2 regions of the Dehalobacter sp. CP genome follow, and region 1 is predicted to be linked to the other one. Evidence: predicted binding sites of a transcription regulator. Region 1 holds the regulator's gene; the other holds the start of a gene.
The links. Region 1 encodes NrdR, which represses ribonucleotide reductase genes. Its sites were predicted from a motif close to CACNANATNTNGTG; they were not measured.

Region 1 (14,923 bases):
GATGGTCGATTTTTGATTCGACCAAAGCACAGCCATATGAAATGATTGGGAGGGTTGGTAATGATGAATAACAATGTTGAAACGAGGGAGTTTCAGACAGAAATCACCCAGCTGCTGGATATTGTTATTAATTCTCTCTATACGGAGCGAGAGATCTTCTTAAGAGAATTAATATCCAATGCAGCTGACGCTACGGAGAAACTGCGCTACTGCAGGCTCACCGAAAATGAGATAAGCGAATCCGAACAGCCGTTGGAAATTTCCATCGAAACGGATGAAGAAAAACACACGCTTACCATTACCGATAATGGGATCGGAATGACCAAAGAAGAACTGATTGAGAATCTGGGTACGATCGCCCATTCAGGATCCAAGGAATTTATCAGACAGCTGACCGAGGTCAGAAAGGCCGGATCCGGAAACAATACCGATTTAAGCCTGATTGGACAGTTCGGCGTCGGATTTTATTCAGCGTTTATGGTTGCGGAGAAAGTAACGCTCTATACCCGCTCTTTCAGACCGGACTCCGAAAGCTGGATCTGGTCTTCAAACGGAGCAGGAAGCTATTTAATAGAACCGGGTGATCAAAGCAATTACGGGACTAGGATCGTTCTTCAGTTAAAAGAAAATGCCTATGATTTCAGCAAAGCTGACGAAATCAACAGGATTATCAAACAGTATTCGAGTTTTGTCCCTTATCCCGTGAAAGTCAACGGTGAAAAAGTCAATACCGTCGAAGCAATATGGACGAAAAACGCATCCGAAATCAGTGAGCAGGAATATACGGAATTCTATAAATATATCGACAATGCTTTTGACGAGCCATCTTACAGAATGCACTTTTCCTCCGATGCGCCACTTTCCATCAAAGCACTGCTGTTTGTGCCCGGAGAAAATTATGAGCGGTTCGGCTTCAGCAAAATGGAGAGAGGCGTTAACCTATTCTGCAAAAAAGTCCTGATTCAGGAAAAATCTGAAGCCATCGTGCCGGAGTGGATGCGGTTTGTACGCGGCGTCATTGACAGTGATGACCTTCCCCTGAACATTTCCAGGGAGACCCTTCAGGACAATGCGCTTGTCGCCAAACTGAACAAGGTAGTCACCGGCAGATTCTTAAAATATCTCGAAGAGCAAGCCAAAGATGATCCGGCCAAATACAATCAATTTTGGGAAAAATTCAGCAGGTTCATCAAAGAAGGAGCAGCTTCGGACTATGCCCACAAGGATGCGCTGGTCAGGCTTCTGCGCTTTGAATCCAACATGACGGCTGAAGGTGAGCTGATTTCACTGGAAGGCTACGTTGGAAGAATGAAAGAGGAACAAAAAGCGATCTATTATGTCAGCGGCTCTAACCGTAAAGTCATTGAATCCGGGCCGTATCTTGAGATATTTAAGGACAAGGGCATCGAAGTGCTTTATACGTATGAACCGATTGATGACTACATCTTAGGCGGGCTTCCTGAATTCAAAGAGAAGAAGATTGTTGCGGCCGAACAGGACAGTCAGGATCTGCCGGATTTAGATGCTGAGCAGCCCGGTAATGCCGAAAGTGAAATTCCAGAGGATGAAGTGAAGGCCTTATTGGATTGGTTCAAAGAAACACTCGGGGACAGGGTAACCGAGGTGCGTGCTTCCAAACGTCTCGTGGACAGTCCTGCGGTTGTGCTCAGCTCATACGGAACGCATAGTATGCAGAAAATGATGCAGATCATGAACAAGGATATGGAAGATATCCCAGCAGGAATCTTGGAGATTAACAGCCGGCATCCGGTCATTCAGGGAATCAATGAACTGCGCAAGTCGGGCGACGCATTTGCTGCGGCAGCGGCGGAACAGATTCTGGAAAACTCGCAGATTGCCGCCGGGCTGATCATCGATCCCAGGAGTATGGTTAACAGACTCTATAACATCCTGGAAAGAGCGGTTGTGAAGAAATAATACCGGAGTGATTATTATTACGATTCTACTCTACGGGCTGATAGCGGGTCTGGTTACCGGGCTTGGCGCTGTCATCTCTATCTCGATAAAAAATATCACGAACAAGATACTTTCAATATCGCTCGGATTTGCGTCAGGAATCATGATCGGGATATCTGCCTTAAGTCTGATTCCGACCAGCCTAGACATGAGCAACAGTATCATTTGTATTGCCGGCTTTGCAGCCGGAGCTCTGTTCCTGTTTCTGGTGGATATTTCAATGCCGCACATTCACAAGGTTGAAGCGGATTTGAGTAACTATGCCAAGATGGGGTATTTTATCGCGCTCGGAATCACACTGCATAATCTTCCCGAAGGGATCGCGATCGGTGCGACCAGCGAAGTATCGTATCACATGGGCGTCATGACAGCCTTGACAATCGGTCTGCATAATATTGCTGAAGGTCTTTGTGTGGCGATGCCGCTGTGTCTCGCCAACGTCCCGAAATCGAGGGTCGTCCTGATTACGACCATGACCGGTATGTCAACGCTGCTCGGTACCGGGCTGGGAATGATTCTTGGCCTGATCTCTCCGCTCATCATCGCTTTCTTTCTGGCGTTTGCGGCCGGAGCAATGATCTATATCAGCAGTGACGAACTGATTCCGAAAAGCCACCATTCCCACAGTGAATATGCCAATGTCGGCATCATGCTCGGCTTTATCCTGGCATTAATCCTGTCGTAGAATGATCAATCAATTATTTTGTTTCATCTAGGTTATCGTTTTTCACATGAATCAGTGGGAAAGATATTGTAAAGGTGGTTCCTTCTCCGGGAGTGCTTTCGACCCGTATTTCTCCTCCGCGAAGGTACACCAGTTCGGATACGATTGCCAGGCCGAGTCCCGATCCTTGGCCTTTTCCATGGGAACGGGAACGGTCTCCCTGGAAAAACCTTTCAAAAATATGAGGAACGTCTTCAACCGGGATTCCTTCACCGTTATCCCTGACGGATAGAATAAAACGGGAATTTTCCGATTTAGCGAGGATATCAATCGTTCCACCGGAAAGTGTATGTTGAATAGCGTTATTAACAAGATTGTACAGTATCTGTTTCAGTTCATCGGGTTTTAATGGAAGTACTTGTGACGTATCCAGGACTTCTGAGACAAAATCATCAATTGTCCGGAAATCCTGGCCGTTGAATCTGAAAGTACGGTCTTTAAGCAGGGGGGCCAAAAGCGGCATAAGCTCGGGAAGCACATCGTGCAGTCCGGAATTGAGCTCTTCGGAATGATCGCTGTTTATTTCTTCCTGGGCGATCCGATTTAAGGTCAACAGACCCTCGGTAAGCCTGATCAGTCTTTCCGTCTCGATCAGCATGGTCTGATGGGCGGCATCCAAAGTCTCTTTGTCTGCCATACCTGTCCGCTGGAGTATTTCCAGGAAGCCTCTGATCGAGGTCAGCGGAGTCCTGAGTTCATGAGAAGCATCGGCAATAAACCGAGCCATCCGGTTTTTAGCCGATCTTTCCGTATTTAGAGCATTCTCCATCTGTCCAAGCATATGGTTTAAAGCTTCCCGAAGCTGCTGGATTTCCGAAGCGGTTTTATTCATATACGGAAGGCGCAGGTCATAGCGGCCGGCGGCAATCTTGCGGGCCGTAGAGGAAATGTTCAGAAGCGGTTCCAGTGGTTTCTGCAAAACCAGCGCTGTAAAAAATGTACTGAGTAGAATAATGATGATCGCGTTAAAAGTATATCCTCTGAGATTTCGGCTCAAGATCAGGTCCTGTTCAGCCAGCGGCTGACCGATCAAAGCATAGCCCGCATAAGGCTGAATATCGTTGTTTTGTTCCAGGGGGAGACTGTTTACCGAAAGCTGGTTCGTTACGACCGGGGCCACCATCAGCATATACTGCTGTTCGTCGGTATCCTGAAAAATAAAACATCCGCCGGATCTCGCCTTCTCAGCAAGATCAAACTGCAGTTGGTTGCGGCTGAGATTCGGGACCGTACTGTTCGTCTTGCCGTAGCTGTAAACAATCGATTTAAGTTGATAGTCGCTGGTATAAAACGCCACAAAATTTCCCGGGCGGAGTTCGGAGAATCTTCCCGGAGGAAGCTCACTGCTCGAAAGCCAGCTCCCCATACTGTTCCGTATGGCGTAATAGTCTGAAAGCAGGTTCTGCTCCACGCTCTGATACAGGGAATTTTTCAGGGAAGTATACTGAATAGCCCCAATTAACGTAAAAAAAATGATATGGCACACCCAGAAACGCAGCAGGAGCTGCCCTACCAGGGATTGCCGCCAAATATTCAGTTTTTCCAGAGGATGAACTTTCATGATGATCTCCCTAATGTGATCATACTTAAAACACAACGATTGAAATGTTAAACATGCAATGCGTCATGATATTCCTGTGTAAAATGCTTGATATTTGATATCTCGTGTAGACTGCCAGTTACTGCTGTTCTGTCTGCAGATGGTAACCGAGGCCCCTGACGGTTTTAATGATCGTGTGATCCAGATCCCCGAGTTTCTCTCGAAGATAGCGGATATATACCTCGACGATATTGTCCTCTCCTTCAAAATCGTAACCCCAGATGTGAATCAGGATTTGTTCTTTACTCAACGTTTGGTTGCTGTTCCATAAAAGATAGGACAGCAGTTTATATTCGGTCGGAGAAAGCTGCAGAGGCTGATTATCGAGCAGGATTGACTTTTTCAGTTCATCGATCGTAAACCGGCCAATGGTTCTTTTGCCGGATAGATCCGGGAAACGGTTACGCAGCTGAACCTCGATCCGGGCCAGCAGCTCGTCAAAGTGAAAAGGCTTAACCAGATAGTCGTGGGCTCCGAGGCGCAGTCCTTTGACAATGTCTTTGGATGTATCCTTGGCAGTCAGCATAATTATGGAAGCACCGGATATTTCCGGGATGGATTCACATAGTTCATATCCGTCCATGACCGGCATCATAATGTCAAGGATGATGACATGAGGTTCAAAGACCGGGATTATCTCCAGCGCCTTTTTCCCGTTGTCCGCTGTTCCGATATCGTAACCCTCCTGCTTCAGCCCCAGGCTGAGCATCTGGCGGATTGAAGCGTCGTCATCCACGATAAGTATTCTGAATTTATTGGCCATTCGTTTATTCCTCCTGTATCTTTAAAATACACGATTATTCTGAAAGGAAACTGAATACAGTCGCATTCGTCTGTATATCGCCATATATAACTATTTTAACGGTTTGAGCAATTTTAACAAGAATTTTCTGCAGCTCGGAATATCCGGATATGCTGCTTAAAATATACAAAAATGATTACGCAGGAAATACGCAGGAAATACGAAATGTATAGATTGGACGAATCGTATAATCATGGTAAAATAATATGATAAACCCAAGGGAAGCTTGGAGGAAAAGTTTGCAAAGAAGTGGTGAGACCATGAAACAACAGATTTTTAATGAATTACTTGCGAAAAAAATTCTGATTCTGGACGGAGCGATGGGAACCATGCTTCAGCAGAAGGATCTGTCTGCCGAAGATTTTGGAGGGCCTGAACAAGAAGGCTGCAACGAAATCCTGACGCTCACCCGTCCTTATATCGTGCGTGATATTCATGAGGCCTATCTGAAAGCCGGTGCGGATATCATTGAAACCAATACCTTCGGAGGCACAAATATTGTCCTTGGGGAATATCATCTCGGGGACAGGGATATGGAAATCAACGAGGCTGCGGCACGGCTGGCCCGCGAAGCGGCCGACAAATGGTCTACAGCGGAAAAACCGCGGTTTGTGGCTGGATCCATGGGCCCGACGACCAAGATGCTGGCCTTTGGAGGCGGTATTACTTTTACTGACCTGGAAGAGGCTTATTGCCGTCAAACCCTTGGCCTTATTAAGGGAGGCGTCGATCTGCTAATCGTCGAAACCTGTCAGGATACGCTGAATATCAAGGCGGCAGGACTCGGGATCCAACGCGCCTTTGCTGAACTTGGGCGGGAGGTGCCGCTGGTCGTTTCCGTGACGATTGAACCCTCGGGTACGATGCTCGCAGGACAGAATATTGAAGCTTTATATATTTCGATACAGCACCTGAAGCCGGTTGCCGTCGGCATGAACTGCGGCACCGGAGCGGAACTGATGAACGATCACCTCAGAACCCTGGAGGGGCTTGCCTCTTGCGCCGTGAGCTGTTACCCGAACGCGGGGCTTCCTGATGAAGAAGGCGGCTACCAGGAAACTCCGGAAGAGTTTGCCGGAAAGATGGCCGCTTACGCAGCCAAAGGCTGGCTGAACATTGCCGGTGGATGCTGCGGGACGACGGATCGCCATATCGAAGCCTTGGCAGCAGCCTTGGCCAAGTACGCTCCGAGACAAATGCGGGCTGCTGAACGAAGCAGCGTCGCAGGACTCGAAGCAGTCTGGCCCGAAGAAGAAAACCGGCCGCTGCTGGTCGGCGAGCGGGCCAATGTGATCGGTTCTCGCAAATTCAAGGAGCTTATTGCCGGTGAATATTATGAAGAAGGTTCCGAGATTGCCCGAAATCAGGTCAAGAAGGGCGCTCAGATTGTGGATGTCTGTGTGGCCAATCCCGACCGGGACGAACTTGAGGATATGGTTAGCTTTCTGCCCCATGTTGTCAATAAAGTCAAAGCGCCGCTGATGCTGGATACGACCGATCCCGCGGTTTTGGAAGCAGGGCTCCGGTTAATTCAGGGCAAAGCAATCATTAATTCGATCAACCTTGAAAACGGCCGGGAACGCTTTGATGAAGTTGTTCCGCTGCTTCGAAAATTCGGGGCTGCAGTCGTGGTTGGCTTAATCGATGAACAGGGTATGGCCCTGACCCGGGAACGCAAGCTCGAAGTGGCCGGACGCTCTTACGATCTGCTGGTGCATGAATACGGTCTTTCAGCTGCCGATATTATCTTTGATCCGCTGACATTCCCGGTAGGGACCGGGGATGTCAAGTATCTCGGTTCTGCAGTTGAGACCATTGAAGGCCTGCGACTGATCAAAGCCAAATATCCGGAATGCAAGACGATTCTTGGGATCAGCAATGTCTCCTTCGGTCTGCCTGCAGCAGGCCGGGAAGTGCTGAATGCCGTTTTCGTCTATTTGAATACCGTAGCCGGACTGGACTACGCGATTGTCAATTCCGAAAAACTGGAACGTTATGCGACGATTCCTCAGGCAGAGAAAAAACTGGCCCAAGATCTGCTCTTAAATACGAATGACCAGACCTTAAAAGCTTTTACCGATTTTTACAGAGAGAAAAAGGTCACGGAACAAAAACAGACGTCCGGGCTTTCCGTTGAGGAACGGCTGGCAGGAGCTATTGTGGAAGGCTCCAAAGAGGGCCTGGAGAATGATCTGTACGAGGCCCTGACGAAATATCGGCCGCTCGAAATTATTAACGGTCCGCTGATGAAAGGTATGGAGGAAGTCGGCAGCCTCTTTAACAGGAACCAGCTGATCGTGGCTGAAGTTCTGCAGAGTGCCGAAGTCATGAAGGCAGCGGTGACCATCCTAGAGGCCTATATGGAAAAAGCTGAGGAGGCGGTCAAAGGGAAGATCCTGCTCGCAACGGTCAAGGGCGATGTCCATGATATCGGTAAGAATCTTGTGGAGATCATCCTGTCCAATAACGGTTATAAGGTGATTAACCTTGGCGTCAAAGTCAGTTCTGAACAGCTGATTGAAGCGGCTAGGAAAGAGGCCCCTGATGCGATCGGTCTATCCGGACTTCTGGTCAAATCGGTTCAGCAGATGCTGTTGACTGCCCAGGACCTGCAGGCAGCCGGAATCAATATCCCGCTGATTCTCGGAGGCGCGGCTCTGTCGCGCAAATATACCGAAGAAAAGATTGCCCCGCAATACGGCGGACCTGTCCTGTATGCGCGCGACGCCATGGCTGGACTGAATCTTCTGAATGGCTTGAAAAGCAAGCCGGCCAATGATTCCGGAAGCTATAACGCAGCTAAAAATAATGATCAGGCCGGTAATGTTGGTACGATTTCCGGCAACATCCCAGACAGTACCTCCGGCAGTATTTCTGACAACCACAGCGAAAATAGATTTTCGCCGGTCAGCTTTGACGGACCTGTCTGCCGCCCGCAGCATACAGCACGGGAGGTCCTTCTGGATTATCCGCTGGCGGAGATTATCCCGAACTTGGATCTGCCTTTTATCCTGAGGCGTTATCTCGGGGTCAAAAACAAACTGCGCCATCCTTCCCAGGAAGAAATCAAGGCAGCGGAAAGCCTCCTGCTGGATTCCGAAGATGTTTCCCAGGATAAATCAGCCAAAATCCAGAAATTTGTTCAGGATTTCCTGGAAGAGATCCAAGAACACAAGCTGATTACGGTCAATGGGGTATTTGCGTTTTATCCGGCCTGTGCGAACGGAAATACGGTCGCTATTATGGATTCAGAATCAGATTCGAATCCGGATTCGAATCTGAAAGCTTCAAATATTGTTCTTGAAGAACTCAGTTTTCCGCGTCAGCAAAAAGACAATGGCCTTTGTCTCGCTGATTATGTCCGTCCCTGGAATAAGCTTGACGGTCAGGAGCAGACGTATGATTATCTTGGTATGTTTGCGCTGACTACGGGCCTGGGAATTAGAGAAAAGGCCGAGAATTACCGGGACAAGGGCGAATACCTGAAGTCGTTTCTTCTTCAGGTTCTGGCCCTGGAGCTGGTTGAAGGATTTGCTGACATCATGCATGAAAAGATGCGTAAAATCTGGGGGATTGATAACGGCATCCGGGTTTCTCCGGGCTACCCGATCTACCCAGCACTGGAAGAACAGGCCAAGCTGTTCAGACTGCTGAAACCGGAGGAGATTGGAATAGCACTGACAGAGAATTTCATGATGGACCCCGAAGCGTCTGTTACCGCTGTTGTTTTTTCTCATCCCGAAGCTAAAATATTTAATATTAACCGTTGATCTCTGTAGTAGATGCTAATCGATGCATGAAATCCCGTCTCGAGACTGAGGCGGGATTTCATGCGTCTTGTGTGTTGTCAACTAGTTTTTATAGAGCCTTACTGGCCTCTTTTTCCTAAGATTTCTTTAACTTTTCATAGCTGTTATTCGTGTTTAAATTTTTCAAAAACCATGGTTTTGCCTTCTTCTGCTAAAGAGACTTGAAGCATAATTCTGATTTTGATCAAATAGTTCATAAGAATTTTGGACAGCTGGATTTTGAACAAGAGGCTGGACGAAGGTACTCGGTGCTTCCGGAATAGGAGAAGGAACGGCCGGCCCGGGTACAATCTGGTTCAGCGGACGGATTCCAGTCGGGAAGGACTGAAGATTTTTACCAAAGCTAAACAAGCCTCTCCGTGTTTTTTGGCGCTTTCTGTTTTGCTTTTCAATCTTTTTTTCTGCTTTGGTTTGTTTTCTCCCGCGTACACCTGCTTCAGATCCTACTCCTGTTTCTGTTCTTTTTGTCCTTTTTATACCTTTACTTGTATTAATAACTGTACCTGAACCGGTGCTTATTCCAGTACCGGTACCATTTTCTGATCCTGAACTTGGCCCAAGTCCTGATCCTGCTTCTGTCACCATTGTCTTTATTCCTGTGCCACTGTTTGCCTGGGGATTTCCGGGCAAGAGGAATGAAGGGGGATTTCCTTTGAAAATGACTTTATTAATAAGCGGATAGCCGACCCGGTTCAACAAAAAGGTACCGGTTTTACGGGCCATAGGAATACCTATTCTTTTAGCAAGTGGAAGTCCGACTTTCCTGGCAATGGGCATGCCAATTTTTTCAGCAACGAGGGGACCAACTTTACCGGCGATGTATGGCTGAAGTTCCCTCAGTACAATCGGTGCAACTTTTTGCAGAAGATAGGAGGGTTGACCAATACTCATGGGGATTCCTCCTTATGGTTATATTGGAATATATTTACAATAAAAGGATATGTTTTTTTGACGGAAGTGTGTTTGTCTTGATTTATTTATTTTACAATGATATGGGACTTAAGTAATGTTTTGCATGAAATCTCCAAGAACTAAAATCGCAAGTAAAACGTAAAATAATCCATATAGAAGGCCTTAGATGCATAAAAACGCCAATAAAAGGCTATTGCTTACTATATGTAGTGTTGATAAAATAAGGAATATACAAGATATAGGAAGGATGAGGGTATTGCGCTGTCCTTTTTGTCAGAGTGACGACACGAAGGTGCTGGATTCCAGACAGATTGAGGAAGGCACTGCTATCCGACGCAGACGGGAATGCGATGTCTGCACAAAGCGTTTTACGACGTATGAGCGCTACGAGGATTTTCAGCTGATTGTCGTGAAAAAGGATGGCAGAAGAGAGCCCTTTTCCCGTCATAAACTGCTGTCAGGCTTGAACAAGGCCTGTGAAAAACGCCCCGTGTCTACCGAACAGCTGGAAACAATGGTCACCGATATCGAAAGAGAAATGCGTGATATCAACGACCGCGAAGTGCCGAGCGAATTGATCGGCGAAGCCGTCATGAAAAAACTGTTTGCAGCAGATGAAATTGCATATATTCGCTTTGCTTCTGTTTACAGGCAGTTCAAGGATATTCAAAAGTTTATGGAAGAGTTGAACGGGCTGGTAAAGCGCCGTAAATAAAACAGTCCCCCCAACTGAGATCCTTGCGATAAAGACAGGATATCCATGCAAATAAATATATATGGGAGCAGGAGGACTAAGCCATGTACGTTGTGAAAAGGGATGGAAGAAGAGAAATTTTTAATCAGGAAAAGATTTGCAAGGCGGTAGAAAAGGCTTTTATTGCTACCGAGACCCCCAATGTCACCAACTGGGCGAAGATTGTTACCGACAGGGTATTCTCGGAATTGGAAGCTGCTTACAGTAAGAATGAAGGCTTCCAAATCGAGCAGATTCAGGACAAAGTCGAAGATGTCCTGATGCAGACAGGAAATACCAATGTCGCCAGAGCATATATCCGGTACCGCTTCCAGCATGAAATCATTCGAAATCAGGAAAGCGCCAAAAACGATAACAATAAATTATTCTCTGATTACCTGGGGCTGGGAACCTGGGAAATCAAAGAGAATTCCAATATGGGATTTTCGGTTCAGGGGCTTAACCGGTTTGTAACCAGCAAAGCGACCAATGCTTTCTGGCAGTCTCTGCTTCCGTCTGAAGTCGGCAAAGCGCACGATTCCGGTGCTTTGCACAATCATGACATGGGAGACCTTGCTCCATATTGCGTCGGCTGGGATCTCAAAGATCTGCTTCTGGTAGGTTTTAGGGGCGCGGAAGGCAAAACAACCTCCAAACCGGCCAAACATTTCCGTTCCGCACTCGGACAGATCGTTAACTTCGTTTATACCTTACAGGGAGAAGCTGCCGGTGCTCAAGCGCTCTCCAGCTTTGATACCTATCTTGCTCCGTTCGTCAGAGTGGATAACCTCGATTATAAACAAGTCAAACAGGGGATTCAGGAATTTATTTTTAATGTCAATGTCCCGACCAGGGTGGGTTTCCAGTCTCCATTTTTTAATATTACGCTCGATGTGCGGGCGGCCGAATCGGCCATTAAAGATGAGCCTGCTGTCGTTGACGGCAAATTCCTGGATACGCCGTACCGGGAATATCAAGCTGAGATGGATATCATCAATATGGCGTTCTGCGAGGTCATGCTCGAAGGGGACGCTGACGGCAATATTTTTAGCTTCCCGATCCCGACATACAACATCACAAAGGGCTTTGACTGGAACAGTGAAGTATCGAGAGCGATCTTTAAAATGACCGATAAATATGGAATCCCGTATTTTGCGAACTTTATCAACTCCGATATGAATCCCGAGGACGCCAGAAGCATGTGCTGCCGTCTGCGTCTGGACAACAGGGAACTCAGAAAACGCGGCGGTGGCCTGTTCGGAGCCAATCCGCTCACAGGAAGCATTGGAGTTGTGACCCTGAACCTGCCGTTGTACGGCTATCTGGCTAAAGGCAACTGGGATCAGTTCATCACGCTGATTGATAACCACATGAACATCGCCCGGTCCTCGCTGCAGACCAAACGCAAAACGCTGGAGATCCTGACGGACAACGGCTTGTATCCCTATACTAAATTTTATCTGAGAGATATTAAAAAACGATTCGGCAAGTACTGGACGAACCACTTTTCGACGATCGGTCTAGTCGGCATGAATGAAGCGATCCGTAATTTTACTTCGGACGCCGATGACATCACCACTGTTTTCGGACAAAATTTTGCCAAGGAAACGTTGAACTATATGAGAGACCGCATCCAGGAATTCCAGGAGCAAGACGGAGACCTCTATAACCTCGAGGCAACACCCGCGGAAGGTACGAGCTACCGTCTGGCCAAAATCAACAAAAAGCATTATCCCGATATGATTACGGCCGGTGACAATGAACCCTATTACACGAACTCCACCCACCTACCTGTCGGTTATACCAGCGACCTGTTCCGCGCCGTTGAGCTTCAGGATGACCTGCAGACGCTCTACACCGGCGGGACTGTGCTTCATGGCTATCTGGCTGAAAGTCTCGATGATCTTGCCGTTGCCAAGGCCGTCGTACGCAGGGTATTTGAGAACTTCCAGCTGCCGTATTTCACGCTGACTCCGACCTTCAGCATCTGCGAAGACCACAAGTATATCAAAGGCGAGCATTTCAACTGCCCCGAGTGCGGCAGGGAAACCCTGGTCATGACGAGGGTCACCGGCTTCTATAGACCGATCTCCGCCATGAACCCCGGCAAACAGGAAGAGAAAAAAGAAACCATCAAATACCGTGTTACAGGAGTCACGCCAAGTCTGTTTGACGGTGTAGCGAAGTAAGGGTAAGTTGTCACAACGTATCTATTTTATGCAGAAACTTTTACGAGTACAGGTATTTAGTATAAAGCAGAACAAGGATTGGTGATCGCAGATGCTAATGGATATTGAACCTTTCTCTCTTGTCGATTATCCTGGACATATCGTAGCAACGGTCTTTTTTGGAGGTTGTAATTTCCAGTGTGGCTACTGCCATAACCCTGCTTTGGTCAACAAGAAGGAGAAGTCGCGGACTTCTCCTTCTGCTGTCATTGAATTTATGAAGACCAGGAAAGGATTACTGGACGGTGTTTGTCTTACTGGCGGGGAGCCGCTTTTATCCCCGGATCTGAATCCCTTTGTAAGAGAGGTCAAAGCGCTCGGTTTCAAGGTGAAATTGGATACCAATGGAAGCAGCCCGGAAAAACTCCGGGAGCTGGCTCCTTTCCTGGACTATATTGCCATGGATATTAAATGTACTCCTGATAAATACGAGAAGCTGACCGCGTGCAAAAACAGCGGAGAGGCGGCGTTTGAAACCATCCAATGGATCAGGGCGAGTACAATTGCATACGAATTCAGAACTACGGTACTGCCGGTCTGGCATACATTTGAAGATCTAAAGCTAATCCGTGAGTTCCTCGGAAATGAAACTCCCTGGGTGCTCCAGCAGTTTCGCCAGTCCCCCCAGGGCGTGCTCGACGGGAAAACTTATGATGCTTATCCTGACTCATGGCTCAAAGAAATGGGAGAGAAGCTGAATTGTCCTGTCCGTGGCCTGAAATAGAAGATTAGTATGAATAGAAGTATTGCTAACCATTTTTTGTGGTTAGCAATACTTCTATGTGGCGGCCTCTGAGTCTGAGGGCGTACGGCTTCATACAACACGGGGTTCCCGCCACTTGGAGAATGATGCATGCGGTTAGGGCGCAGCGGGAACCCCTAAACGTTAGTGCGCCAAGCAAAGCTTGGTACTTCCTGCAAGGTGAAAGTCCTTGCTGGGCAAGGTCTAGCCAACCACCCATATCGAGTGTTGCACCGAAACTGGCAACAGCAAGGTGAAGCGTACACATTTGGGGGAAGTAAGAAAGGAAATAAGAAAGGTACTTCCCTATAATAAAAAGCTTAACGACTGAGGTAGTACACTTTTAAGCATGGCCACATATCCTATAAGTGAAATTAGTCCAAAGGAGTGTGGATATCATGACGTATCCAGCAAAGGATACAGCAACCGATCCGGAGAATGATCCAGTAAGCAATACAGTACCTGATGTCATCAGTGGACGTACGCCGCATGTCATAGCGGCTGAGATTAACATGATCAAATATCAGGCTGAGAATATCTACCTTACCGCTATCGTCGAGATTGGAAGACGGTTGACGGAGGCCAAAGCCTTTCTTAAGTTTGGAGAATGGGGCAAGTGGCTGGAGGAGTCGGTCGATTTCTCCCAAAGCAGGGCCAATAAACTGATGCGTATCTTCAAAGAGTATGGAGAAGGACAGCTTACCAACTCAAATTCGGAGCCGAATCCGAAATTAAACTACAGCCAGGCGGTGCTTCTTTTAGGTATCCCGAAGGAGGAACGGGCGCAATTCATCGTCGATATGGATGTCGAAGGCATGACCACCCAGGAACTGCGTCAGGCGGTCAAGGAACGGACGCAGGCCCGGCAAGAAAAAGACCAGACCCAGCAAGAGAACGCGGACTTCCAGAAAAAAGTGGAAGACCAAAGTGGTACCATTGCCGAGCTGACTGCGGAACTCGCCAATCTAAAGGCCCAATTGGAGAACGTCAAGGCGTCCAAAGAAGAACTCGCTATAACGACCAGACAGCTGAATGATTCGCTGGAATCGCTCCGAAAAAGCTCATCCGCCCAGAGCTACGAGAGGATGAGAAATAACTTCATGAAGAGTTCGCTCAAAGTCAGGGCTAACCATCTCGCCTTCCTCTGTGAAAACTTGGATCAAACCGTTAGGGAAGTAAAGCAAAAGCTGCGCGAAATCGCCCCTAATGACAAGGAGACGTATATCATTTATAAGAATAAGGTTTGCGATCTTATGGATGTGTGGCGTAAAGACGAGGCGTGGAGCAGGGAAGCTTGCCCCTGCGGAGATGGGCAGTAAGGAAAAAAGAGAACGGAGCTGGACGGCATACCTCCTCAAATTCGGAGCCGAATCCGAATTTGAGGAGGTATACTACA
Region 2 (14,923 bases), 860 kb from region 1:
CAGTAATAACTACGCGTGTTCTCATATTGTTGGTCTCCTCCTAAAATGCCATTCCGCCGTCAACGCTTATAACCTGGCCGGTAATGTATTCACCGGCGTCTGAAGCTAGAAATAAAACCGTATCGGCGATATTCTCCGGTTTACCAAACCTCTTTAAAGCAATGCTCTCTTTGGTCAGTTCTTTCACTTTATCCGATAATCCTGACGTCATATCTGTCTCAATAAAGCCAGGGGCTACAGCATTCACCGTGATGTTTCTGCTGCCGATTTCCTTGGCCAGGGATTTAGTAAGTCCAATAACACCGGCTTTGGCCGCTGCATAATTAACCTGCCCTGCATTTCCGAGAATTCCAACAACAGAAGTGATATTGACGATCCTGCCGCTTCTTTGTTTGACCATGATAGGAACGGCATGCCGGGTACAATTGAACACCCCTTTAAGGTCTACTTCTACGACTCGGTCAAAATCGTCTTCCGACATCCTCATGAGTAAACCGTCCCGGGTTATCCCTGCGTTATTGACCAGAATATCAATGGTTCCAAATTCTGCTTTGGCCATCGCAATCAATTGTTCCGCTTCACTGAATACACTGACGTCCGCTTTCAGAACTAAGGCCCGCCCTCCAAGGTTTTCAATTTCCTGAGCAAGCTTTAACCCTTCCTGCTCGCTGCTTACATAATTCACCGCGATATTCGCGCCTTGTTCAGCAAGCTTTAAAGCGATGGCTCTGCCAATACCCCTGCTGGCACCTGTAACAACTGCTGTTTTCCCCTTTAGCATATCCTGCCTCCTCCTGAAATCCAATATTGATAGAAACCGTGACCTGTACCCTAGATTTCAAGTACGTTCTTAATCATTAAAGTATTTCACCACAGCTTCGAGAGATGCCGGGTCTTCGACATTCAGAACCTTCACGTTCTTATCAATCTTTCTCGCAAAGCCTTTTAAGACACTTCCAGGTCCCAGCTCAACAAAGGTATCTACGCCGTCGGCGAGCATTTTTCTGAAGGACATCTCCCAAAGGACGGAACGCATGACTTGTTGCGGCAATAGTTCCTTGACCGCCGACTTATCCGCCATATAATCTGCAGTGACATTTGAAATCACCGGAATCCGGGGATCAGAAAATTCAATGCCTGCCAGCTCGTCAGCCAATTTCCGGGCCGCCGGTTCGAGCAAGCCCGTATGAAACGGTCCGCTGACTTCAAGCGGGATCACCCTTTTGGCCCCGAGCTCCATAGCCCTGGCCGACGCGGCTTCCAAGGCCTTGTTTTCCCCGGATATCACAACTTGACCTGGGCAGTTATAATTGGCAATCCGTACAATCCCGAGGCTTTCAGCCGCAAGACAAGCCTTCTCGACCCCGGATGTTTCCAAACCGAGGACTGCAGCCATTCCTCCAACACCCTGAGACACAGCCTCCTGCATATACCTGCCCCTGTTCCGGACTAGTTTCACAGCCGCCTCAAATGGCAATACACCGCTCAAGACCAAGGCAGAATATTCACCCAGACTGAATCCGGCTGTCAGATCAGGATTGATCCCCTGATCCATTAACGCCCTTGCGGCTGCCACACTGACTGTAAGAATGGCGGGCTGCGTATGTTCGGTTTTATCCAGTTCCTCTTTGGGGCCGTTAAAACACAGGCCACTCAGCGAATATCCGAGCTCCTGATCCGCCAGGTCAAAAACTGCCCGCGAAACATCGTTATGCTGATAAAGTTCTTTGCCCATGCCAACATACTGTGAACCCTGGCCCGCAAAAATAAACGCTGTCTTTCTATCCATTCTTTCCGTATCCTCCAATAATCATCCGATAATCATCCAAATGGGACAAAGGGATGGTTCTTTTGTCCCCCGCACGTATCCCTCTAGAGGATAATACTGTCAAGCTTAATAGCTTTCAGACGTTCCTCTGCCTGAGCAAACATTTCTTCAATAATCTCTTTACAAGTCTGTTCTTTTTTAATCAGACCTGCGATTTGCCCGGCCATTACCGATCCGTAATCCGTATCTCCCTCTTTGACAGCCTTGCGCAGCGCACCGGCGCCAAGCGTCTCATACTGCTCCAGAGGTGCCCCCGTCCTTTCCAGCTCTTCAAACTGCCGGGTAAGTTTATTTCTGAGGACTCTGACCGGATGACCTGTTGGCCTGCCTGTAACGACTGAATCGATATCTTTAGCTTTCAGGATTCTATCCTTATAGTTTTGATGCACGGTGCATTCTTCGGCAGTTAGGAACCTAGTGCCAACTTGGACGCCGCTTGCACCCAACATAAAAGCTGCGGCAATCCCTCTGCCGTCGCCGATTCCCCCGGCAGCAATCACCGGGATATTTACAGCGTCAATCACCTGAGGAAGCAAGGCCATGGTCGTCAGTTCGCCGACATGTCCGCCAGACTCTCCGCCTTCCGCCACAACGGCATCTGCCCCTTCCTTCTCCATCCTGCGGGCCAGTGCAACAGAAGGAACTACGGGAATGACCGTAATGCCGTTTTCTTTCCACATTTTAATATATTTCCCGGGACTTCCGGCGCCTGTTGTCACTACTTTTACCCCTTCTTCACAGACGAGACGGGCAATGGCTTCGGCATTTTCACTTAACAGCATGATATTTACGCCAAAAGGCTTGTCTGTTAGAGCTTTGGCCTTCCTAATCTCTTCTTTGACATATTCGACAGGTGCGTTGGCCGCCGCAATGATACCGATTCCGCCGGCGTTCGATACGGCCGAAGCAAGTGAGCTGTCCGAAATCCAGGCCATACCGCCTTGAATCAGCGGGTATTTTACGCCCAGTTTATGAAAAAAACCAAAGTTATTCATGCCATTCTCTCCTTCAATTCGTTCGCTTATTCATATAGTCAACCAGATCTGCTACACTGATTAATTCTTCAATATCTTCAGTCGGAATTTCAATCCTGTATACATCTTCCAGCTCCATGACAATTTCAAAAATGCTTAGAGAGTCAATTCCGAGGTCTTGCTGGAACTTGGTGGACAGCTGGATTTTCTCCGGTTCAATCTCAATCTGGGAGGCAATAATCCTGCAGATCGTGTCAAAAGACATCATTTACCCCCTATGGTCCATTTAATCAGCATTGCGCCGTAGGTAAGTCCTCCTCCGAATCCGACAAGAACGAGCAGATCCCCTTTATGGATGAATTTTCCTTTGGCCATTTCATCCAGGGCAATTGGGATACTCGCACTCGAAGTATTTCCATAACTGGGAAGGTTGACATAAAACTTCGCCTGGTCCACCTTCAGCTTTTTGGCCGCTGAATCAATGATCCTCAGGTTCGCCTGATGCGGTATGATATGGTTAATGTCTTCCAGCGTATAGGGTGTTTTTTCAAGTATCTTTAAAATGCACTCGGGTAAAATATTGACTGCAAATTTAAAAACTTCCCGTCCGTTCATTTTGGCATAGGGGGGCTTTGCTTCCCCGGCCTCAATAAAGACATTCTTGAGCGGAAGGGCAGGACATTCCAAACATTCACCCTTGCTCCCATCAGAACCGATTACTTCGGAAATGATGCCCTGATCTCCCCTTTTGATAACCGCCGCACCCGCCCCGTCTGCAAACAGAACACAAGTGCTGCGGTCTTCCCAGTCCGTTATTTTGGAAAGGGCCTCAGCACCAATGATCAGTGCCTTCTGATACATCCCTGTTCTGATAAACTGGGAGGCAATGCTGAGTCCAAAAATAAAACCGGTACAGGCTGCACTGATATCGAAACAAGCTGCCCGGCTGGCTCCGAGACTATTCTGGACAAAACATGCCGTTGATGGGAAAAAATAATCCGGTGTAACCGTGGCCACAATAATCAGATCAAGCTCCTCAGCGGCAACTCCGGCATCATCAAGCGCTCTGCGGGCGGCTGCGACTGCCAAATCCGCTGTGGTTTCCGTCAATGAAATTCTGCGTTCTTTGATCCCTGTCCGGGTACGGATCCACTCATCGCTTGTGTCAACAATCTTAGACAGATCATCATTCGTCACCCTGTTTTCAGGAACATGGCTGCCAGTGCCAATTATCTCGACGTCATACATATTTCCAAATTTCCTTTTCTCTCATATTATTTCGTTTATTATCATCCATTACGAATCTTCTGTTCGTTTACTTTTTCATATACCTTTTGTGTATCTCTTGTTAATGATTAAAGGAATACTTTGAATCAAAAAATTCGGTGAGTTTCTGCAATGATTCGATCAAAATATTCTCCTGTTCCCCTAATCCGAGAAGCATATGCTTGACCATATCCAGATGAAATTTTTCATGAATCCTGTAGGCAAGCTTTCCCCTTCGGGTCAGACTGATCCTGACAATTCTCCGGTCTGCCTCATCCCTTTGTCTGGAAACGTACTCCTTTTTAACGAGGTTATTGATAAAAGAAGTAAGCGCTCCGACAGTGATACCCAGATCGGCGGCAACCTGAGACATTGTCCTATCCTGATACATTCCAATCGCTTCAATCGCATGCAGTTCTGAGATAGACAAATTATTTAATGGTCCTTTCTTAATCTCATTCTGCTCTACATCTAGAATTTGATTAAATGTTCCAATCAGAAGTTCATTTAAAACAGTACGAATATTTGTTTCCAACCTTTCACTTCCTCTCAGCGCATAATCAAAGTTTACCTCATTTTTAATTTGGTTGTCAAATATTTTAGTATTCAAACCAACTTGTACATCCCCTGGTTTAATCTGAATATTTTTAGAAGGATTTTCACTATCCCTTTATGGATTTTCTTATTCTAGCCTTTAAGGCGAAAAAAATTTGGGGTTGGGTTTGTCCTTCTGTCCGGCGGACAGGTAATCCTTTCATACAATGAGAAGAGAAAGAATATCTGCTGGGAGTGAGCTTTCATGACCTGTCCGAAAGGAACAATCTCATATCAGATCAAGCCGGGTGATACTTTTTATAGCCTTGCCCGCAAATTCAATACAACTGCAGAGGCAATTGCATCGGTGAACACAGGAGTAAACCCGAATAACCTGAAACTGGGGGACTTGATCTGCATTCCGATCAGGAGGAGCGTCGTCTCATGTCCGCCGGCGAACCGTTATGTTATCAAAGCCGGTGACACCTTTTCTAAATTGGCCGGTAAATACCACCTTTCAACAGCTTCCCTTATCTCACTGAACCCCGGAGTTGATCCCACCAACCTGCGGATCGGCCAGATGATCTGTCTTCCTGTCAGGAGACGGAAAAGATCCCACTAAGGACTATGTGATCAAAGATATGAGAAGTGACAACACAAACAGATTCCAGAAGGATTCCACAGCGGCCAGGATTTGCGTCCCGCTTTTTTCCGGTGTCACATTAAAAGTCTCCCCCACTGAAATACTGCCAATGCTTAAAGAAAGAAACGAAATAAGCTGAGTTACAGGCGTTTTTCCGATTGTTCCGGAAAAGGAAGACGGATAAAGTGTGTAGACCAGATTAAAGAGCAGCGCGAAAAACAAAATGATTGTGATCAGCGGAAAAATAATATCCTTTAGTTTGGCATCTTTACTTTCATCGAGGGTTAACGTTTCGAAGATATAAGCCCCGGCACCCAGAGAAGCAATGACCGCATAGATATTAACAAAAAAAATAAATTTGGAATATCCGCTGCTAAAACTGCGTCCGTGCAAACCGAACCCAACCGTGAGCGCGGCCGCAGCTCCAAAAATTGCCGGCGTAAGCAACATCGGATTGGCCCTGGAGGGAACCGGAGGTTCAAAGAGAGGATAGATACCGTTATTCCAGCTATTTTTCTGCATTGGACAGCCCCAAAGCTTTCTGGGATTGCCCGGCTGCGGTTGATAATAATAATTCACCGGATTGCTGTGGTTTACGGCATATCTGTAATTAAAGTCGTTCGTGTGAGTCACCCCATTCCAGAAAATGATCATGACAATAATAATATATGCGGCCTTATGCAATAATTTTCCATTTATGCTAACCTTATAAAAAAAGACGCCGAAGCATCTTTAAGAAACTTATTGATTTTGCAAATCACATAGTAAATTAATTTTTGTTCATAATAATAAGAGGTATAAACGCCAAAGCTTTAGCGTTAATAAGATACTCGCCCAAGGAGGTGAAAAAAATGGGTTCAATTAAATGTACAGTCACCGAGTGTCATTACAATAAAGATGTCATGTGCGATGCGCCGATGATTCAGGTGAATCACAGCGGAGCCGAGTATTCCCAAGGCTCGGAAGAAACACAGTGTGATACCTTCAAACCTCAGAAGTAATGAATGCCAGGTGTATGAAATCCCAGGGCCCATGTTCGCACCATGTCACGTTAGCATGGTACGAACATGGGCTTTTTATTTTATTGTTTTCTGTAAACCGTTCCCTGAAACATGGCGATGAGATTGTCTTTCTCATCTGTGACCTCAACCAGATAGGTCGCTATTTTCCGGTTTAAGGACACTTCTTTGGCCCTGGCGGTGAGTATTCCCAGACCGGCAGCTTGACAGTAGGTAATACTGACATTTACGGCAATTGCCGTACCCTCCCGGGAATTCGACGCTGCAGCGAGTGTCGAATCCGCCAGCGTAAAAATGGCTCCTCCCTGAACGATCCCAAGCGAATTCAAATGGTGCTCGTCTATCTTTAACCTGGCCTCAGCCGTTCCGGCTTCGGCTTTGAGTATTTCTATCCCTACATATTTTGCAAAAATATCCTTACCCATTTCCTCTAATATGTTATCCATTTTGTCATCCTTTCTGCCGAGCTGGCATGAACCAACGGAAGTTCAAACCAAAAATGGCTTCCCTTTCCCTCTTGACTGTCAAATCCAAGATTTCCGCCCATCAGTTCAATCAATTCTCTGGCAACCGGCAACCCAATCCCGGTACCTTCGATTAAATGGTTGATATTTGATGCCCTGAAAAAAGGATCAAATATTTTACCCTGTTCTTCCAACGGAATGCCTAAACCGCTATCGATGATGCTGAAGCGCAGCCACCCATCAAACTCCTGACAGCTGAATTGAACGATCCCATTATCAAAACTATATTTAATTGCATTCGAAAAAATATTCAGCAGCACTTGTTTCAAACGGATCTGATCTGCCGCCACACAATAATTTTCACACCCGGAATATGCTGCCGTGATCACAATTTCTTTCAGATCAGCCAGAGGCTTGACTAAATTAATTGAAGATTCTACGACGGGTTTGATTTCTACCGGTTTAATCACGACATCAAATTTGCCTGTTTCAATCTTCGCGAGATCAAGGACTTTATTAATCAGGTCAAGCAAGTGGTTCCCTGCTTTATAGATTTCTTTGACACTCTGCTTCTGAAATTCGTTTAAAGGAGCCTCCGTATCGATCTCCAGGAGTTGGGCAAAGCCCATAATTGCATTCAGGGGTGTTTTAAATTCATGGCTCATACTCGAGAGGAATTCCGATTTGGCCAGGCTGGCCCGTTCAGCCTCCATCTTGGCTGAAATAAGCGAATTTTCCAGGGCCTTCCTATCGGTAATATTTCTTACGGAGATGGAAACACTATGCCTATCATTGTCAATAAGGGCTATCCGTGCCTGATACCAACGGACCCCTTTTGAAGTGTTCAGAAAATATTCAAATACCTCCGGTTCCTTGCTTTGGATAGCACGGCTGATCAAGGTCATGTTGATCTTTGCGGTCTCCTCATCCATCACGGAATAAAAGGAGGAACCAATAATTTCAGCAGCCGGTCTGATCAAAATACTTTGATCATTTGTCCAAGCATTCCGAACGATTCCGAATTCATCTACTTCAAAAATAGCATCATCAATAGATTTTACCAGGGCCTGCAGATTTTCTTCCTTTTTTCTGATTTCAGACTGATAAACTGTCAGATTGGCGTCGAGATGATGCAGCCGTTTGCCCAATTGGACGACTGAAACTGCCGCATCCTGCAGCTCTTCAATGAAGAAATCTGGTTGTTCCTGAAGGTACTGTCCTGTGCCGATGTCAAGGACCATCTGCTTAATTCTGGCCAGAGGCTCCGAGATTGCCTTGTTTATTCGATGAGCTTTCCGGTAAAACATAATGATAAATATACTATAGAAAATAAGAAGACCTACAATGATAAAACGGCCGATACGGTACAATTGATCGCTTAAACCGTTCAGCGCGGCATAGAACTCTTCTCCCTGACCAGCAATCAGCACACCTGATACTTCTTTATGCAGCCAGAAGTGCGCGAGAATGAAAATAGCAATAAACACCAATCCCATGATAATCAATGGAATAAGTGCTTCACAAACATAGGTGCGCCAAGTCCACTGGAAAAGCGGTAGCTTTTTCTTTAACTCTTTTGACCTCATTCCAACACCGCCGCCGTTTATTACATTCGATGACCATGGGTAGAACTTGTTATTTATAGATTTCCGTAATTTCCCTGATTACCGGCATAATTTTCATAAAATGATCGACAAGGGAAGGATCGAAGTGTGTGCCTCTGCCTTTTTCGATCTCAGCTGAGGCTTCGTCAATTTCCCACGCCCTCTTGTAAGGACGCTCCGAAATCAAAGCATCAAACACATCACAAATGGCGGTAATTCGTCCCACCAGCGGGATTTCCTCTCCTTGAAGTCCGTTCGGATAACCGTTTCCATCCCATTTTTCATGATGATACAGCGCAATCTGCTCAGCAAGCTTAATCATTTCCGCTGAACTGCCGGCCAGGATCTGAGCCCCTTTAACGGTATGGGTCTTCATTTTTTCCCAGTCATCAGAAGTGAGTTTACCTGGTGTCAGCAGTACTTCGTCGGGAATGCCAATTTTCCCGATATCATGCAGCGTACTGGCATGAAACATTAGTTCACAGTCTTTTTCCGGCAATCCGTAGGCTTTGCCAAGTTCATACGTATATTTGCTCATTCGCACAATGTGATTTCCTGTCTCGCTGTCCCGGAATTCTGCGGCTCTCGCCAGCCTGTGGATCAGTTCAACCTGCAGATCTTCCAGTTCTTTTGTTCTCTCCTGAACCTTATTGACCAGTCTGCGATTGTTCTCTCTGATTTCGTTGTTCAGTAAACGTATTTCCAGTATATTTTTGATTCGCATCAGAACTTCAGCATAATCGAAGGGCTTTCCGATAAAATCTTTGGCGCCGAGCGTTAAGGCTTTCAATCTGTGCTCCTGATCGTTGTAGGCTGTAATGGCAATGATCGGAAGAAAGTCATCCCCTTTGACTGCATTCAACTGCTCCATGACCTCAAATCCATCAAGGTAAGGCATCCTTAAATCCATTAAAATCAGATCGGGATTATGCTCCCGATATAGGGACAGGGTTTCCCTGGAATCAGTGGTGGACATGATATTGCTGTATCCCGACATTTTTAACAGTTTTTCAAGTAACAAAATATTTACGGAATTATCGTCGACGATCAGTATTCTGGCCCTTGAAATACTATCAGTATTTATCTTCATCCGCCTCCCAATCTTTCACAAATCAGCTGCTTATTAATGAGGAAATTTCCGGTCAGCCGGCCACTATATCTTAATATACCTTATTCTTATGGGAAATTCTAGATAAAAAATGTATATCCTTGGAATCTCTACAATTTTTTCTTTTAAAATTTTTGCAGAAAATAGACAAAAACAGATATATTCAATATGATCAGAACAGGGATACCGTATACAAAGGCCTTATGCTTGGTTTTATGCCGGAAGAAACACATGGCCAGATAGATCCCCGGAGCCCCGAATATCAGTCCTGTAAGAAAGAAACGGCGTTCAGGGACCCGCAGGCCTCCCCGTTTGGCCTTATATTTATCCCACCCCATAACGGAAAAACCATAAATATTTACAAGGACAATGTATCCCCATATAAGCCAGATATATTCCATATCTGCAACCTCCCTTGCTCAGTCAAAAGCCATTTATGACCAAAATCATACCATGAATGAGACAGGAAAAAAATACGCAGAGAAATGCTTGGAAAGATATTAGGACTAAATAGGATAAAATATAAAGATTATAGGACAAAACATAAAGATTAATAGAAAAAATACTGAGAAGTTTGAAAAATCAGACAGAATACTTTATACTTTGTTTTGACAATTTGTATTTTTTTAGTTATACTAAGTATTGCTCGTTAATATTTGAGGGATTAGAAGACCTTCTCGACTGCCTCAGGCTCAGGGAAGATGTCGAATCAACTTCCAATGAGGCGGGTAATAAATCTAGGAGGTCATTTATGTATAATGACAAAACACTAAGTTGTAAAGACTGTGGCCGTGAATTCACTTTTTCTGCATCCGAGCAGGAATTCTACGCTGAAAAAGGATTCACGAACGAACCAGGCCGCTGCCCCGAATGCCGTTCAGCAAGAAAAGCACAGAGCAGAAATGGTGGCTATTCACGCCCTCAACGTGAAATGTTCCCTGCTGTTTGTTCTGCTTGTGGCAAAGAAACCACAGTACCTTTCCAACCTACTGGTGACAAACCTGTTTATTGCCGGGATTGCTACCAACCCCGCTCCAGAAACAACTGGTAATTTAATTGTTATCAGACCCTTCCGGGTATCTTACCCGGGGGGGTTTTTGTTTTGAGAGCCTATTTATTTTTTTATGATTAATTTTTCCACTTAACCCCCTTGACTACCAGATATAGTATCGGTAAACTTTATATAGTACTACTTGTAGTTTACTAACCGGATTTATAGTTCGAATAAATTTTGGAGGTATAAACGTTGCGTAACAATACGGAAGTTTGGAAAAAGTGGCCCAAAGCCAATCTTTCGCCGAATGCCAGAGTTGTTCTGGAACGGAGATATTTGAAGCAGGAAAATGACCAAAAATGCGAGACGCCGGAAGCGATGTTTTACCGGGTTGCTTCGGTCATTGCCGGCGCTGAAGAAAAGTATGGTAAAAACCCACAGGAAATTCAGGATTTGACCAAAGAATTTTACACCGTCATGGCTAATTTGGAGTTTATGCCGAATTCGCCGACACTGATGAACGCCGGGCGTGACCTTGGACAGTTAAGCGCCTGCTTTGTTCTGCCGGTTGGGGACAGTATGGAGGATATATTTGATGCACTGAAACATGCAGCCATCATACATAAGTCAGGCGGCGGAACAGGCTTCAACTTTTCCCGGCTGCGTCAGAAGAACAGCACGGTGCGTTCCACCGGAGGGGTTGCTTCCGGTCCTGTTTCGTTTATGAAAGTCTTTAATGCCGCTACGGAGGCTGTCAAACAAGGAGGAACAAGACGCGGCGCCAACATGGGCATTCTTCGGATCGACCACCCGGATATTCTGGAATTTATCAGCTGCAAAGAAGATAACCGAGATATTAACAATTTCAATATTTCGGTTGCTGCAACGGAATCATTTATGAAAGCTGTGGAAAATGACACGGAATATGACCTGATTGACCCTCACTCTGGAAAGTCGGCAGGCAAGCTCCCCGCCAAACAAGTCTTCGCTAAAATTGTTGACCACGCTTGGCGGAACGGCGAACCGGGCATGATCTTTATTGACCGGATGAACCGCGATAATCCGACAGCGCATATTGGTGTGATTGAGGCTACCAACCCCTGTGGCGAGCAACCCTTACTCCCCAATGAAGCATGCAATCTTGGCTCCATTAATTTAAAGCTTATGGCGGCGGAAAAGGACGGAAAGACCGTAATTGACTGGGAGCGTTTGGGCTATGTCACAAGGCTCGCGACCCGTTTTCTCGATGATGTGATTGATGTCAACCAATATCCTCTTCCCGTAATCGAAGAAATGGTCAAAGGAAACCGGAAAATCGGCCTGGGTGTTATGGGTTTTGCAGATTTGATGATTCTTCTGCAGACATCCTATATTTCCGAAGAAAGCACAGCCTTCGCCGAAAAGATTATGGAATTCATCCGTACCGAATCCCGTATAGAGTCCCAGCGACTGGCCAAAGAACGCGGTACCTTTCCTAATTATCAGGATTCCATTTATGACGGCAAGATCGAATTACGCAATGCTACACTGACTACGGTTGCCCCGACAGGGACGATATCGATGATCTGCGGTGCTTCCAGCGGCGTGGAGCCGCTCTTTGCCGTGGCCTATACGAAAACGGTCATGGACGGTACGGCGCTGATTGAAGTTAACCCGCTTTTTGAAGATTATGCGCATAAGTATGGCTTTTACTCAAAGGAGCTTATGGCCAAAATTGCCGAACGAGGTAACGTCTTTGGCTTGCCGGAAGTCCCGGAATGGGTGCAGAAAGTCTTTGTTACCGCGCAGGAGATCTCTCCTGAATGGCATATCCGAATTCAGGCTGCTTTTCAAAAATATACGGATAATGCGGTTTCCAAAACTATTAATTTTGCAAATACAGCTACCTGCGAAGATGTGGCCGAAGCGTTTCGCCTAGCCTTTGAGCTTGGCTGCAAAGGAATTACGGTCTATCGGGACGGCAGCCGTGAACAGCAGGTGCTTTCTGCCGGAACGAAAGAAACTGCCAATCCGGCGGCTGATTTTAAAGCCACGGCTGAACCTGAGACGACTGCAAAGCCCGAGACCTCCGCTGAGTTTGGAACAACCGCTTCTGCGCCAATGCCTACCATCAAGCCGAGGCCCCGCCCGCCGGTGACTGTCGGCGTCACTGAAAAGATAAAAATTGGTTGCGGCAATCTCTATGTTAGCGTAAACGCCGATGAAACCAGCATCTGTGAAGTGTTTACCAATACGGGAAGAGCCGGCGGCTGTTCTTCCCAATCGGAAGCAACCTCCCGCCTAGTCTCAATCGCGATGCGTTCGGGCATCTCTGTTGATGCTATCATAGAGCAGATCCGTGGAATCCGCTGTCCCGCCTGCATCCGAAGAGAAGGTGTCAATGTCACCTCGTGCCCGGATGCAATCTCGCGGGTAATCAAAAAGTATAAGGATATCGGTGTAAACGGCAATTCTGCGATTATCAATCGCAATAAAACAGAAGAACCTGTCCTTTCGGATGATTTGAAGAAAACTGAAAAAGCCGTAATTAAAAAAGCTCAGGCCGCCGTCGCGATCGACAATGCCTGCCCTGAATGCGGAATGCCCGTGAATCACGAAGGCGGCTGCATGGTCTGCATCCACTGCGGCTATTCCAAATGCGGTTAAAATAACAACTTTGAAAATACACAGTCATCATTTTCCATTGATGACTGTGTATTTTTTTCTAATAAATATCAGAAACTACAGGCAGCGAATAATTCTTGGTGAGGTGGATCACGCGATGGCGAAAGACAGACGCAAAGTTAAAGAAATACTGACAACCAATAACTCACTTGCCTGGGGCCACCTGAATAATGCTCATCCGATGCCGGCAGGTTCGATTGCTTTTGCCAGTCCACAGGCGATTGGCCGGATGGCTGAAGATAGAAAACGGTCCCCGGATAAAGCGTAGCGGAGGAATAGAAAAGTGGCCAATAATAAAAAGAAAGAAAATTCTATGGCGAACCCTGTTGAGAAACATACTACCGCCGCCTGGAACAGCCGCTTTGAAACAAAGAAGCCTGTATCGAATGTAGGCATTCCCGGAGAACTTGAAGTTCACAATGCCAAAGAATATGTGGATTCCAACGAAAAATAAACAATTTGGGTTAAGGGGCTGTTGCAACGAATAATAATCATTCGCAGGCAGCAGCTCCTTTCCTATTGTTAATTACTTTAATGTGAAAAATGCTTTCTTCTTGTGAATGATAAACTTTTTCTCTTGACAAATAAGTCCTTAAGACATAGTATTTACACTGACTAGTCAGTATAAAATGCAAAAGGAGAGAGAAATGACAAACCAAAAAGGTAAAGCAATATTCCAGGCTGCACTTCAATTATTTGCTGTCAATGGGTTTGAGCGAACGACAATGGAAAATATTGCCTCTCAGGCAAAAGTCGCCAAAGGGACATTATTTTACCGGCATAAAAGCAAAGAAGAATTATTTGTCAGTATGATTCGCTGGACTATCGACCAATTTGTCGCAACAGTTAAAGAATCAGCCGAAAATGTGGAAGGAGCAATCCAACAGTTAGAAAAGTTAATTGAGGTTCAAACAAAGCTTTCCTTTGAACATCCTGAGTTTGCAAAAGTACTTTTAAGCGAAGTTTGGGGAAGACAAGACAGGCAACTCCTGCTGCGTGAAAGTTTAAGAGAATATTTGCAATTCATCGAAAAAATTATTCAGGAAGGAATAGAAAAGAAGGAAATCAGACCTTTGGGCCCGGAACTTCTGGCCGTCTCCATATTTGGTATGACAGCGGCAGCAAGTCTTCGCATTCTATTATCCAATCAGAATATCTCTTACGAAGCCACCGTAGAAGAAATCAAAGGGTATTGGTTAACTGGGATTAAATTATCAGAAAATCTTTGAAAAATAATAGAAGCTGCAGTAGCTAATTAGTTATAAATAGCAGTTTGGAGGAAATGTCATGGCATTAGAGAAAAAACGTTGGAGAAAACGAGCAGTTATTGCAGCTGTAATCATTCTTCCCCTCATATACAGTGTATTTTTTCTTTCAGCGTTCTGGGATCCATACAGCAAATTAGAGAATCTTCCTGTGGCCTTTGTCAATCAGGATCAGGGCGCAGTCATCAATGGCAAGTCAAGAAATTTAGGAAATGAGATCACTGAAGAACTAAAATCCGATGAAAACATCAGATGGGTTTTGACTACGGACGCAGAAGCAAAGACAGGAATACAAAACAGAGAATATTATGCCGAAGTTTCGATACCGGCCGATTTCTCAGAAAAAATAGCTTCGGCAGATAAATTAGATAAGAATGAGGGCATTATCATCTATCAACCGGAAGAGAAAAGAAATTTCCTTGCTGTCCAGGTTTTGAACAGAGTTATGCTCGAATTTAAAGATAAGGTTTCACAAAAGGTGACCAAAGAAATCGTCAGTGAATTGACGACCGAAATGAAAACGATCCCTAAGGATTTAAGTGAACTGAATGATGGGCTCG

Region 2: the regulator NrdR is predicted to act here: its motif matches at 10,596-10,609, upstream of AAH944_RS13190 (vitamin B12-dependent ribonucleotide reductase).

Annotation. Positions count from the first base shown of each region.
Region 1 is NZ_CP157399.1:560,077-574,999, forward strand. Features, by position in the region: gene htpG (molecular chaperone HtpG) at 61-1,938, shown strand; gene AAH944_RS02890 (ZIP family metal transporter) at 1,946-2,662, shown strand; gene AAH944_RS02895 (sensor histidine kinase) at 2,676-4,262, opposite strand; gene AAH944_RS02900 (response regulator transcription factor) at 4,381-5,064, opposite strand; gene metH (methionine synthase) at 5,343-8,873, shown strand; gene AAH944_RS02910 (hypothetical protein) at 9,036-9,803, opposite strand; gene nrdR (transcriptional regulator NrdR) at 10,081-10,539, shown strand; gene AAH944_RS02920 (ribonucleoside triphosphate reductase) at 10,623-12,746, shown strand; gene AAH944_RS02925 (anaerobic ribonucleoside-triphosphate reductase activating protein) at 12,838-13,509, shown strand; gene AAH944_RS02930 (DUF3102 domain-containing protein) at 13,926-14,846, shown strand.
Region 2 is NZ_CP157399.1:2,639,285-2,654,207, forward strand. Features, by position in the region: gene fabF (beta-ketoacyl-ACP synthase II) at 1-25, opposite strand, end outside; gene fabG (3-oxoacyl-[acyl-carrier-protein] reductase) at 41-781, opposite strand; gene fabD (ACP S-malonyltransferase) at 851-1,789, opposite strand; gene fabK (enoyl-[acyl-carrier-protein] reductase FabK) at 1,873-2,823, opposite strand; gene AAH944_RS13135 (acyl carrier protein) at 2,837-3,067, opposite strand; gene AAH944_RS13140 (beta-ketoacyl-ACP synthase III) at 3,067-4,050, opposite strand; gene AAH944_RS13145 (MarR family winged helix-turn-helix transcriptional regulator) at 4,151-4,678, opposite strand; gene AAH944_RS13150 (LysM peptidoglycan-binding domain-containing protein) at 4,868-5,224, shown strand; gene AAH944_RS13155 (hypothetical protein) at 5,228-5,899, opposite strand; gene AAH944_RS13160 (DUF1540 domain-containing protein) at 6,097-6,246, shown strand; gene AAH944_RS13165 (PaaI family thioesterase) at 6,327-6,710, opposite strand; gene AAH944_RS13170 (ATP-binding protein) at 6,695-8,314, opposite strand; gene AAH944_RS13175 (HD domain-containing phosphohydrolase) at 8,364-9,422, opposite strand; gene AAH944_RS13180 (DUF1294 domain-containing protein) at 9,566-9,841, opposite strand; gene AAH944_RS13185 (zinc-ribbon domain containing protein) at 10,192-10,491, shown strand; gene AAH944_RS13190 (vitamin B12-dependent ribonucleotide reductase) at 10,687-13,080, shown strand; gene AAH944_RS13195 (hypothetical protein) at 13,196-13,366, shown strand; gene AAH944_RS13200 (CDIF630_02480 family spore surface protein) at 13,382-13,552, shown strand; gene AAH944_RS13205 (TetR/AcrR family transcriptional regulator) at 13,746-14,327, shown strand; gene AAH944_RS13210 (YhgE/Pip family protein) at 14,386-14,923, shown strand, end outside.